One region of the Micromonospora sp. NPDC000207 genome, then DNA from elsewhere that is predicted to be linked to it. Evidence: predicted binding sites of a transcription regulator. Region 1 holds the regulator's gene; each other region holds the start of a gene.

Region 1 (3,936 bases):
GCCACCCACTTCTGTCGGGCCCGTACGCCCCGCTCCCCGCGCCACTGCACCACGGAGCGGGACGCCGCCCAGGGCACGATCTCGTCCACCCCGGTCTCGGTCATCGCCTGGACGGCCAGCTCACCCCGGTCGCCCTTGGCGATGCCCTGCACCACCACCAGCCGGGGGACGTCGGCGTCGACGTACCCCCGGGAGGTGACCTCGATCTCCAGGCTGCCCCGGCCGACGAGGGTGACCACCGCGGCGGCGGTCCCGCCCCGGCCGTCGGCGAGCAGCAGCTCCTCGCCGACCCGCAGCCGTTGGACGGTGGCCGCGTGGTGCCCCTCCGGGCCGTCCAGGGTGAGCACGTCCCCGGTCGGCAGCGCGTCGACCAGGAACAGCGGTGCCGACACGTCAGGCGTGCCCGTTGAACGCGTCGCGCATCCGGGAGAAGAAGCCGCCCTGCTTGCTCAGCTCGGCGACCTCCTCGCCCCGGGTCTTGGCGAAGTCGCGCAGCATCCGCTCCTGGTCGGCGTCGAGCTTGGTCGGGGTCCGTACGTCCAGGTGGACGTAGAGGTCACCCCGGCCGGTGCCGCGCAGGTGCGGTACGCCCCGGGCCCGCAGGCGCAGGGTGCTGCCCGGCTGGGTGCCGGCCTTGACGTCGACGGCCTCCTCGCTGTCGAGCGTCTTGATGGTCAGCCGGGTGCCGAGGGCGGCGGCGGTCATCGGCACCGTCACCCGGCAGTGCAGGTCGTCGCCCTTGCGGGAGTAGACGTCGTGCGGCCGTTCGTGGATCTCGACGTACAGGTCGCCGGGGGTGCCGCCGCCCGGGCCGACCTCGCCCTGCTGGGCCAGCCGGATCCGCATGCCGTCCTCGACCCCGGCAGGGATCTTGACGGTGAGCGACCGGCGGGTCCGGACCCGCCCGTCACCGGCGCAGGTGGGGCAGGGGTGCGGGATGGTGGTGCCGTACCCCTGGCAGACGGTGCAGGGCCGGGCGGAGACCACCTGACCGAGGAAGGTCCGCTGCACCGACTGCACCTCGCCCCGACCACCGCACGCCTCGCAGGTGTCCAGGTGGGTGCCGGCGGCGGTGGCCGCCCCGGAGCAGGTGGTGCAGAGCACCGCGGTGTCGACGGTGATCGGGGCCTCCACCCCGAAGGCCGTCTCGTGCAGGTCGAGCTCCAGCCGCAGGATCGCGTCGGCACCCGGACGGGTACGCGGTCGCGGCCCTCGGGTCGCGCCACCGGCACCACCGAAGAAGGCGTCCATGATGTCCTGGAACCCGGCGAACGGACCGGCTCCCGGCCCACCCGGGCCGGCGCCCCCGCCGCCCGGAGCCAGCGGGTCCCCGCCCAGGTCGACGATCTGCCGTTTCCGGTCGTCCGAGAGGACCTCGTACGCGGCGTTGATGTCCTTGAACTTCTCCTGGGCCTCCGGATCCGGATTGACGTCCGGATGGAACTGCCGCGCCAGCTTGCGGTAGGCGCGCTTGATCTCGTCGTCGGAGGCTTCCCGGCTCACGCCGAGGATGCCATAGTAGTCCCTGGCCACTGCGTCCCGTGTCCTCATGTTCGTCTCGCTCTGCGCCGATCGTCGGCCCGACTGGATCAGTTCTGGGCCAGCAACTCGCCCACGTAGCGTGCCACGGCTCGTACCGTGGCGATGGTCCCGGGGTAGTCCATCCGGGTCGGCCCCAGCACACCGAGCCCACCCACGATGGTGGCACCCGGCCCGTAGCCGGTGCTGACCACGGAGGCGGCCCGGAGATTGTCTACTTCGTTCTCGTCGCCGATCAGCACCCGGGTGGTGCTCGGCTCGGCCTCACCGATGAGCTTGAGCAGGACGACCTCCTCCTCGAGCGCCTCCAGGATCGGCCGCAGCGACCCCTGGAAGTCGAGCAGGCCGCCCCGGGTGAGGTTGGCGGTGCCGGCCAGCGCAAGCCGCTCCTCGTGGCGCTCGACCAACGTCTCCAGCAGCACGGTGGAGAGGGTGGTCATGGCCGGCCGCAGCTGCGTCGGTGCCTCGTCGACGAGCACCTGGACCAGCGGCGGGGTCTCCGACAGCCTGGTCCCGACGAGCTTCTCGTTCATCAGCCGACGCAGGTCGGTGACGTCGTCGGCGGGGACCGGGGCGGGCAGCTCGACGAGCCGTTGCTCCACCCGCCCGGTGTCGGCGATCATCACCAGCATCAGCCGGGTGGTCGAGATCGGCACCAGCTCCAGGTGCCGGACCGAGGAGCGGGCCAGGCTCGGATACTGCACCACCGCCACCTGCCGGGTCAGCTGGGCCAGCAGCCGCACGGTGCGGTGCACCACGTCGTCGAGGTCGACAGCGCCCATCAGGAACCGCTCGATGGCCCGCCGCTCGGCCGGACTCAGCGGCTTGACCCGGGACAACCTGTCGACGAAGAGACGGTATCCCCGGTCGGTGGGGACCCGGCCGGCGCTGGTGTGCGGCTGCCGGATGTAGCCCTCCTCCTCCAGGACCGCCATGTCGTTGCGGACCGTGGCCGGGGAGACCCCGAGCTGGTGCCGCTCGACCAGGGCCCGGCTGCCGACCGGCTCCTGAGTGGCGACGTAGTCCTCGACGATCGCGCGCAGTACGGCGAGTTTGCGGTCGTCGAGACCCATCTCCCACCTCCCGTCCCGCGCCGGTCGACCTCGACCGCGTCGCGCCCTGGCACTCGACTGTAGCGAGTGCCAGTCTACGTCCGCTGCCCCCACCGGCGCGATGATCAGTGACGGACCACCCGTACGTCGATGTCCGGGTGGAGCCCGGCGTCGGGCGGGCCGGTGTTGCGCTGGTGAAGGTTGCCAGGTGGGCCTACCGTGTCCGTCATGACCGAACCGCCCCGCCCGCCCGGATCGGGCGATCCCGGCCGTCCGGCACCGGACCCGACGGCTCCGCTGCCCCCCACCCCACCTTTCTCTGCGGCCGAGCCGCCACCCTCGACGGGGTCGGCCGGTCACGAACAATCCACGGCACCACTGTCCGGGACGTCCGGTCCCGGTGGGTACCCCCCACCCGGTGGGTTCGGTTCACCGGAGCAGCCGGACTCCGGCGGCGGATACCCACCACCGGGTCCCCCGCCCGGCGGCTATCCCCCACCCGGCGGGTCGTACCCACCCGGTGGCGGCTACGACCCGGGCGCGCCCGGCGGCTACGGCACCGGCCCGGCCGGCTACGGCCCCCCGCCGCCCGGCTACGGCCCCCCGTCGGGTCTGAGCAGCGACGACAAGACCTGGTCGCTGATCGCCCACTTCGGCGGGGCGGCGGGCGTCGTGGTCGGCGGTGGTCTGCTCGGCTGGGTGGCCCCACTGGTCGCGATGATGGTCCGGGGACCGCAGTCGGCCACCGCCCGGGCGCACGCCGTGGCCGCGCTGAACTTCCAGCTCACCTGGGTGATCGCGCTCGCGGTGAGCATCGTGCTGGCCATCATCACCTGCGGCCTGCTCGGCTTCCTGCCCTTCGTGGTCGGCCTGGTCCCGCTGGTCTTCGGGATCATCGGCGGGCTCAAGGCCAACGAGGGCCAGCTGTACCGCTACCCGATGACGTTCACCTTCGTGAAGTGACCCACAGCGTCGTCCGCGACCGGCTCACGGCAGCAGGTCGCGGACGACGGCGTCGGCCAACAACCGCCCCCGCAGGGTGAGCACGGCCCGACCGGCGGCGAACCGGGACGCGTCGAGCAGCCCTGCGGCCAGAGCCCGGTCGGCACCGGCCCGACCGGCCTCGTCGAGGGTCTCCAGCGGCAGACCTTCGGCGAGGCGGAGCCGGAGCATCACGTCCTCCATGTGCGCCTCGGCCGAGGTGAGCACCTCCCGGGCCTGCCCCGGGGAGGCGCCCTCGGCGAGCCGCCGGGCGTACGCGGTGGGATGCTTGACGTTCCACCAGCGGACCCCGCCGACGTGGCTGTGTGCCCCCGGCCCCAGGCCCCACCAGTCCCCGCCGGTC
Region 2 (3,936 bases), on a different contig from region 1:
CGGTGTCCCGCTCCAGCGCCGACGAGTCGACCACTGTGGGCAGCCGTCGGCGCTGGCCGAGCGGGCTGATCCCACCACGGACGTACCCGGTGACCCGCTCCGCGACCGGCCGCTCGGCCAGGACGGCCCGCTTGCCGCCCGTCGCCGCCGCGAGCCTCCTGAGGTCGAGTTCCCCGGTCACCGGGACGACAGCCACCACCAGGACCCCGTCGACCTCACCCACCAGGGTCTTGAACAGCCGATACCCGGGCACCCCGAGCGCCTCGGCGACCGACGCCCCGTAGTGCGGCGCGTCCGGCGACACGTCGTACTGATGAAGGCGGTGGGTGATCCCCTGTCGGGTCAACAGTGCCGTCGCCGGCGTACCCCGTCCCGCCATGCCCCCACGCTATACCCGCCCCGCCCCGCCGTGCCCTGCCCGCCGTGTCCTGTCGGCCGGCGGGTGGTTCAGACCGGTCGGCAGACCAGGACGGTGGGGGCGGCGGCGACCCGGGTCAACACCAGGCTGGCCGGGAGGTCACCGGCGAGCCGCAGGTCGCGGCGGAGCTTCTCGGGCTCCAGGGCAGACCCGCGCTTGAGGATCTCCACCCGGCCGACCCGCCGCTCCCGCAGCAGGCCCCGGAGCCGTTTGAGGGAGAACGGCAGCACGTCGGTGACCTCCAGACACCGGGCGTACGGGGTGTCGACGGCCCGGTCGGCGTAGAGGTAGGCGATCGTCGGGTCGGCGAGGGTGGCGCCCAGTTCGGTGGCGAGTTCGGCGACCAGGTGGGCGCGGACTACTGCGGGGTCGGGGTCGTACAGGTAGCGACCGACCGGCCCGACTGGTGCCTCGGCCGTCCCGTCCCCGGTCAACCCGTACCCTCCGGTCACGCCACCCACCCCCGCCCCGCTTCCCGCCGCCGCCCCCGCTGATGGTCGGTGAGAAGGGGAGCCTTCTATACCGCAGGCGTTAACAGGGGGCCCTTCCTTTCGGAGGAGGGTGGCGCGGCGGGGGGACTCGGCGAGGGGGCCGCACCAGAGGGCGGCCTCGACCAGGTCACCGCCCACGCTCACCCACTCGGCCTCGGCCCCGGCCGGGATCAGCGCGTGGTCGATCCCCGGGGCCACCTTCACCACTGTGCGGGGGACCCGTTCGGCCAGCCCGGTGACGAAGTCCCAGGGCGGGGAGTACGAGTTCGGGTCGAAGATCCGTCGACCGGTGCCGCCCCGTCGACGGGCCGGGTCGCAGAAGACCGCGTCGACTGTGGTCACGTCGAAGGTGGTGGCGTCGCCGCAGGTCACTGTGAACAGGTCGGCCAGCCCGGCGGCCTCGGCGTTGGCGGCGGCCATCGCGGCGGTGAGCGGGTCGGCCTCCACGCCGTACACCCGGATGCCGCAGCGGGCGGCGGCGAGCGCGTCGGCCCCGAGGCCGCACCCGAGGTCGGCGAGGGTCCGCACCCCGGCGGCCCGCAGCCGGTCGGCCCGCCGCCGGGCGACGACCCCCCGGGTGGCCTGTTCCAGGCCGGGGCGGGTGAGGAACATCCCGGCGGCGGCCGGGCCGAACTTCCCGACCGCCCGCCGGCGCAGCTCCGCCTGGGTCAGTGCGGCGGCGGCGAGGCCGGGTGCGACGCCCGTCGTGCGGAGCGCCGCCGCCGCGTGCAGCGGGTCACCGCCGGCCAGCCGCGCGGCCTCGGCGAGCACCGCCGACCCCTCGGGGGTACGCAGCGCGGCAAGCTGTTCCAGATCCACCCGGCCATTGTCGCGGGCCGGTCGACAGCCGACGTCCCCACCCGTCGGCCCCGACTGTTCCGTCGATTCCGTCGGTGTCCAACCGGCTCCTGCGTCGCAGGGTGGGGATCCGGTCACGCTCTGGCGAGCGACTGTCGGCGTGTTGCGGTCGTCAGTGCGAAAGCCTGGCGGCGGTGGTCGAGGGGGTGGCGGGGGTGGACACGACGGGGGTCTGGTTGGCACTCTCCTTGACGGAGTGCTAGCCGAGGAATAACCTGCGATTAGCACTCTCACCCTGAGGGTGCCAGCGTCCTGACCCCTGTGGTCGGGGTGCTGAACGCCAGGCGGACCGACACCCGCGACGACGGCCCCGCCCGGTGGCATGTGGCAGATTGACGCTGGTCGGATTGTCGACCGGCTACGAAACTCAATACCCCAGGAGGGTATGCCCGTGACTACCGCGACCAAGGTTGCGATCAAGCCGCTCGAGGACCGGATCGTGGTCCAGGCGAACGAGGCTGAGACCACCACTGCGTCGGGCATCGTGATTCCCGACACCGCCAAGGAGAAGCCGCAGGAGGGCACCGTCCTCGCCGTCGGCCCGGGTCGTATCGACGACAAGGGCAACCGGGTTCCGGTCGACGTGCAGGTCGGCGACGTCGTCCTCTACTCCAAGTACGGCGGCACCGAGGTCAAGTACGCCGGCGAGGAGTACCTGGTCCTCTCCGCGCGCGACGTCCTCGCGGTCATCGAGAAGTAACCAACCGATCCGTGTCGCTGCCCCGGTCCGGCTCGCCGGGCCGGGGCAGCGACGCTTCGAAGGGACATTGATGGCGAAGATCCTGAGCTTCTCGGACGACGCCCGGCACCTGCTGGAGCACGGTGTCAACGCCCTCGCGGACGCGGTCAAGGTCACTCTCGGCCCGCGCGGGCGCAACGTCGTCCTGGACAAGAAATTCGGTGCGCCGACGATCACCAACGATGGTGTGACCATCGCCAAGGAGATCGAGCTCACCAACCCGTACGAGAACCTCGGCGCGCAGTTGGTCAAGGAGGTGGCGACCAAGACCAACGACGTCGCCGGCGACGGGACCACCACCGCGACCGTCCTGGCCCAGGCGATGATTCGCGAGGGTCTGCGCAACGTGACCGCCGGATCGAACCCGATCGGGCTGAAGCGTGGCCTGGACGCCGCCGCGCAGAAGGTCTCCGAGGCCCTGCTGGACCGGGCGGTGGAGGTCTCCAGCAAGGAGTCGATCGCGCACGTCGCGACGATCTCCGCGCAGGACGCCACGATCGGCGAGCTGATCGCCGAGGCGATGGAGCGGGTCGGCCGCGACGGTGTGATCACCGTCGAGGAGGGCTCCGCCCTGCACACCGAGCTGGACGTGACCGAGGGTCTCCAGTTCGACAAGGGCTTCATCTCGCCCAACTTCGTCACCGACGCGGAGTCCCAGGAGTCCGTCCTCGAAGACGCGTACATCCTGATCACCACGCAGAAGATCTCGGCGATCGAGGAGCTGCTGCCGCTGCTGGAGAAGGTCCTCTCCGACAGCAAGCCGCTGCTGATCGTCGCCGAGGACGTCGAGGGACAGGCGCTCTCCACCCTGGTGGTCAACGCCCTGCGCAAGACCGTCAAGGTCTGCGCGGTGAAGGCCCCCGGCTTCGGTGACCGCCGCAAGGCGATGCTCCAGGACCTGGCGATCGCCACCGGGGCCGAGCTGGTCGCCCCGGAGCTGGGTCACAAGCTCGACCAGGTCGGCCTGGAGGTGCTGGGCTCGGCCCGGCGCATCGTCGTCGACAAGGAGACCACCACCATCGTCGACGGTGGCGGGCAGTCCTCGGAGGTCTCCGACCGGGTCGCGCAGATCCGCAAGGAGATCGAGGCCACCGACTCCGACTGGGACCGGGAGAAGCTCTCCGAGCGGCTCGCGAAGCTCTCCGGCGGCGTCGCCGTCATCAAGGCCGGGGCGGCGACCGAGGTCGAGATGAAGGAGCGCAAGCACCGCATCGAGGACGCCATCGCCGCGACCAAGGCTGCCGTCGAGGAGGGTACGGTCCCTGGCGGCGGTGCCGCCCTGGCGCAGATCCTCCCGGTGCTCGCCGACGACCTCGGCTTCACCGGTGACGAGAAGGTCGGTGTCTCGATCCTGCGCTCCGCGCTCGTCGAGCCGCTGCGGTGGATCGCCTCGAACGCCGGTCACGACGGGTACGTCGTGGTCCAGAAGG
Region 3 (3,936 bases), on a different contig from region 1:
CGAGTCGGCCAGCATCTCCAGGCGCAGTGCCCGCATACGGGCAGCGTCCGTCGGACGTATCCGATGGACGACGGCTCGGCGGCGATTCGTGCTGCCCGAAACGGTCGTCATGTGGGCATGCATACCGTAGCGACGCCTGCCGATGCACATCGGTCGGCGATCGGTGCCCTTTGCCCTTTTTGTGGTCGTGCGACTTTGTCACGCCTCGTGTACCGTGCGTTTTCGATCGCCTGTTTCGACAGTCATCGTCGACCCGGAATCGGTGGTCCAATGCTCGGCCGTGTCCACCGCGACCGAGGGCTTTCCAGCGCCGTGCAGAGTGAGGAAGTGCACCGTGGCACAGGGCACCGTGAAGTGGTTCAACGCCGAGAAGGGCTACGGCTTCATCGCCGTGGACGGCGGGCAGGACGTCTTCGTTCACTTCTCGGCCATCGAGATGGACGGCTACAAGGCGTTGGACGACGGGCAACGAGTCGAGTTCGAGATCGCGCAGGGGCAGAAGGGGCCGCAGGCCGAGCGGGTACGCGCCGTCTGATCGGGACCACCGGGGCCGGCACGCCCCCCGGTCGGCGGTGGAGATCTCACCCCATCCGCCTGAGGGGATGCGTGTCCGGCGTTCGCCGGGGAGGATCATGAGCCGTTCCAGCCGTTGCTGCTGAGGAGGCCTCATGACCGACCAACCGCCGCCCGGGCCGCCCAGCCCTCCGTTCGGCCACCCGGCCCCGGGGTCGGACCCGTACGGGCAGCCACCGGTCTCCGGCCAGCCGATGTACCCCGGTCAGCCCCCGTACCCCGGTCAGCCGTACCCGGGTCAGCAGTCGGGCCACCCGGGTCAGCCCCCGTACCCCGGTCAGCCGTACCCGGGGGCGGCATACCCCGGAACGGCGTACCCGGGTCAGTTTCCCCAAGGAGCGGGGTACGCGCCGTACCCGGGAGCGGTCCATCCCGGACCGGGGTATGGCTGGAACCCGAACGACCCGCTGGTGAACCCGCCCGGCGGCGAGTTGAGCGGCTGGTGGAGCCGGTGCATCGGGGTGGTCCGCCGGGGTTGGGTGGTGTTGCTGCCGCTGCTCCTGATCACCCAGGTCCTGCCGGCGATCATCATGTCGGTCCTGGTCCTCGCCCTCGGGCCGGCGCTCGGTCTGACGACCCCACAGGTGACGAGCGAGACGACGGCGCTGCCCGACGGCCTCCTGCGTGACATGAGCATCTTCGTCACGACCATCACCGCCTCCGCCATCCTCATCGGGCTCCTGCAGAGCGTGGGTTGGGCGGCGGGGACCTGGGTGATCACCCGGCAGGCGGTCGGTGAGTCGGTGACCCTCGGGTCGGCCCTGCGGTACGGACTGAGCCGGGCTCCCGGCCTGTGGGGCTGGACCCTCCTGGTCGGGCTGCTGGTCTTCGTCGGCATCTGCCTGTGCTTCCTGCCCGGCGTCTACCTCGCCGCCGCGTTGAGCCTGGCCGGTCCGGTCTACCTGTTCGAGCGGAGCAACCCGATCGGGCGCTCCTTCCAGATGTTCCACTCCTCCCGGTTCGGGATGCTGGTGGGTCGGCTGGCGTTGATGGCGGTGGTGGTGATCGGGATCCCCCTGACTGTCGACCTGTTCCGGCAGATCGGCATGCAGGCCTTCAGCGAGGCTCCGTTGGCCTGGCCGATCGCCTCGCCGGGGGAGGCGGTGGGGGCCCTGGTGGTCACCGCCGTGGCGTCGGTGTTGACCCTGCCCGCGTACCTGTTCCAGCAGGTCGCGCTGGTTGTCACCTATGCCGAGCAACGGATTCACGAGGGGCCGGTGGACAGCGCCCGACTCGCGGCTGAACTCGGGTGAGGGCAGGCATCGTGCTTGCACTCGGCAGGGGAGAGTGCTAAACAAGTCATTGGCACTCGCACACCGCGAGTGCCAATGGTCGGGGCGGTAGGGCCACGATCGTGCGCTGTCTCTGTGGATGGCGGACGGGACGTGGCCGGTCGTCGCGGGCTATCCGGCCCGGCCGACGGATGTCGTTGTCACGCGACGGCGACGTCCCAAGGTGCGTACACCAGGCGGCCCATCCGGGACACACACTCGGGTGGCCCGTGAGTGTCCAGGAGGACAACGCCGTATGGCCAAGATTATCGCCTTCGACGAAGAGGCTCGCCGCGGTCTCGAGCGGGGCATGAACCAGCTCGCCGACGCCGTAAAGGTGACCCTCGGCCCCAAGGGCCGCAACGTCGTGCTCGAGAAGAAGTGGGGTGCCCCCACCATCACCAACGATGGTGTGAGCATCGCCAAGGAGATCGAGCTCGAGGACCCGTACGAGAAGATCGGCGCCGAGCTGGTCAAGGAGGTCGCGAAGAAGACCGACGACGTCGCCGGTGACGGCACGACGACGGCGACCGTCCTGGCCCAGGCCCTCGTCCGCGAGGGTCTGCGCAACGTGGCCGCCGGTGCCAACCCGATGGCCCTCAAGCGGGGCATCGAGGCTGCGGTCGCCAACGTCTCGGAGGAGCTGTCCAAGCTCGCCAAGGACGTCGAGACCAAGGAGCAGATCGCCTCCACCGCCTCCATCTCCGCTGGTGACACCAGCGTCGGCGAGATCATCGCCGAGGCGATGGACAAGGTCGGCAAGGAAGGCGTCATCACCGTCGAGGAGAGCAACACCTTCGGGCTGGAGCTGGAGCTCACCGAGGGTATGCGCTTCGACAAGGGCTACATCTCGGCCTACTTCATGACCGACCCGGAGCGTATGGAGGCCGTCTTCGACGACCCGTACATCCTGATCGCGAACAGCAAGATCTCCTCGGTCAAGGACCTGCTCCCGATCCTGGAGAAGGTCATGCAGTCGGGCAAGCCGCTGCTGATCATCGCCGAGGACCTGGAGGGCGAGGCCCTAGCCACCCTGGTGGTCAACAAGGTCCGTGGCACCTTCAAGTCGGTCGCCGTCAAGGCGCCGGGCTTCGGTGACCGCCGCAAGGCCATGCTGACCGACATCGCCATCCTCACCGGTGGCCAGGTCATCAGCGAGGAGGTCGGCCTCAAGCTGGACGCCGCCGACGTCGAGATGCTGGGCCGCGCCCGCAAGGTCGTGGTGACCAAGGACGAGACCACCATCGTCGACGGTGCCGGCGACGCCGACCAGATCCAGGGCCGGGTGAACCAGATCCGGGCCGAGATCGACAAGAGCGACTCCGACTACGACCGGGAGAAGCTGCAGGAGCGGCTGGCCAAGCTGGCCGGTGGCGTTGCGGTGATCAAGGTCGGCGCGGCCACCGAGGTCGAGCTGAAGGAGCGCAAGCACCGCATCGAGGACGCCGTCCGCAACGCGAAGGCCGCCGTCGAGGAGGGCATCGTCCCGGGTGGTGGCGTCGCGCTGGTGCAGGCCGGCAAGAGCGCCTTCGACAAGCTGGACCTGACCGGCGACGAGGCCACCGGGGCCCAGATCGTCAAGATCGCCCTGGACGCCCCGCTGCGGCAGATCGCCGTCAACGCGGGCCTTGAGGGTGGCGTGGTCGTCGAGCGCGTCCGCAACCTCGACGCCGGGCACGGCCTCAACGCCGCCTCCGGTGAGTACGTCGACCTGCTGGCCGCGGGCATCATCGACCCGGCCAAGGTGACGCGCTCGGCGCTGCAGAACGCGTCGTCGATCGCCGCGCTCTTCCTCACCACCGAGGCCGTCGTGGCGGACAAGCCGGAGAAGAACCCGGCCGCCCCGGCTGCTCCGGGTGGCGGGGAGATGGACTTCTGAGTCCAGCTTCACCAACGCCGAACGGGGCGGGCCGCTGACGCGGTCCGCCCCGTTCCGTCTCCAGCGGTACAGGGGGCGGCGTGCCCAGGTGGCGGGTGACACCGCGTCCCGGAGCCGTCGCCAGCACCAACCCGCGCGGGTCAGCCTCGGGCGGCCCGGACGGCGGCGTACGCGTCGACCAGACCGGCACCGGTGATGGCGGCGTCCCCACCG

Evidence for each region. Region 1 encodes HrcA, which represses chaperone genes, less so after heat shock. Its sites were predicted from a motif close to GGTTNGCACNCTCNNNNNGAGNGTGCNAACC; they were not measured.
Region 2: groES (co-chaperone GroES) is a predicted target of HrcA. The motif match lies at 1,987-2,017, and genes of this name have one in related genera.
Region 3: groL (chaperonin GroEL) is a predicted target of HrcA. The motif match lies at 1,874-1,904, and genes of this name have one in related genera.

Annotation. Positions count from the first base shown of each region.
Region 1 is NZ_JBEPEQ010000008.1:62,777-66,712, forward strand. Features, by position in the region: gene ABT336_RS04220 (16S rRNA (uracil(1498)-N(3))-methyltransferase) at 1-392, opposite strand, end outside; gene dnaJ (molecular chaperone DnaJ) at 394-1,533, opposite strand; gene hrcA (heat-inducible transcriptional repressor HrcA) at 1,590-2,612, opposite strand; gene ABT336_RS04235 (DUF4870 domain-containing protein) at 2,820-3,554, shown strand; gene hemW (radical SAM family heme chaperone HemW) at 3,579-3,936, opposite strand, start outside.
Region 2 is NZ_JBEPEQ010000155.1:1,672-5,607, reverse strand. Features, by position in the region: gene ybaK (Cys-tRNA(Pro) deacylase) at 1-379, opposite strand, end outside; gene ABT336_RS25260 (THUMP-like domain-containing protein) at 448-1,728, opposite strand; gene groES (co-chaperone GroES) at 2,159-2,467, shown strand; gene groL (chaperonin GroEL) at 2,538-3,936, shown strand, end outside.
Region 3 is NZ_JBEPEQ010000003.1:130,279-134,214, reverse strand. Features, by position in the region: partial or broken gene ABT336_RS02250 (hypothetical protein) at 1-111, opposite strand, end outside; gene ABT336_RS02245 (cold-shock protein) at 335-535, shown strand; gene ABT336_RS02240 (hypothetical protein) at 669-1,826, shown strand; gene groL (chaperonin GroEL) at 2,101-3,723, shown strand; gene ABT336_RS02230 (S8 family serine peptidase) at 3,864-3,936, opposite strand, start outside.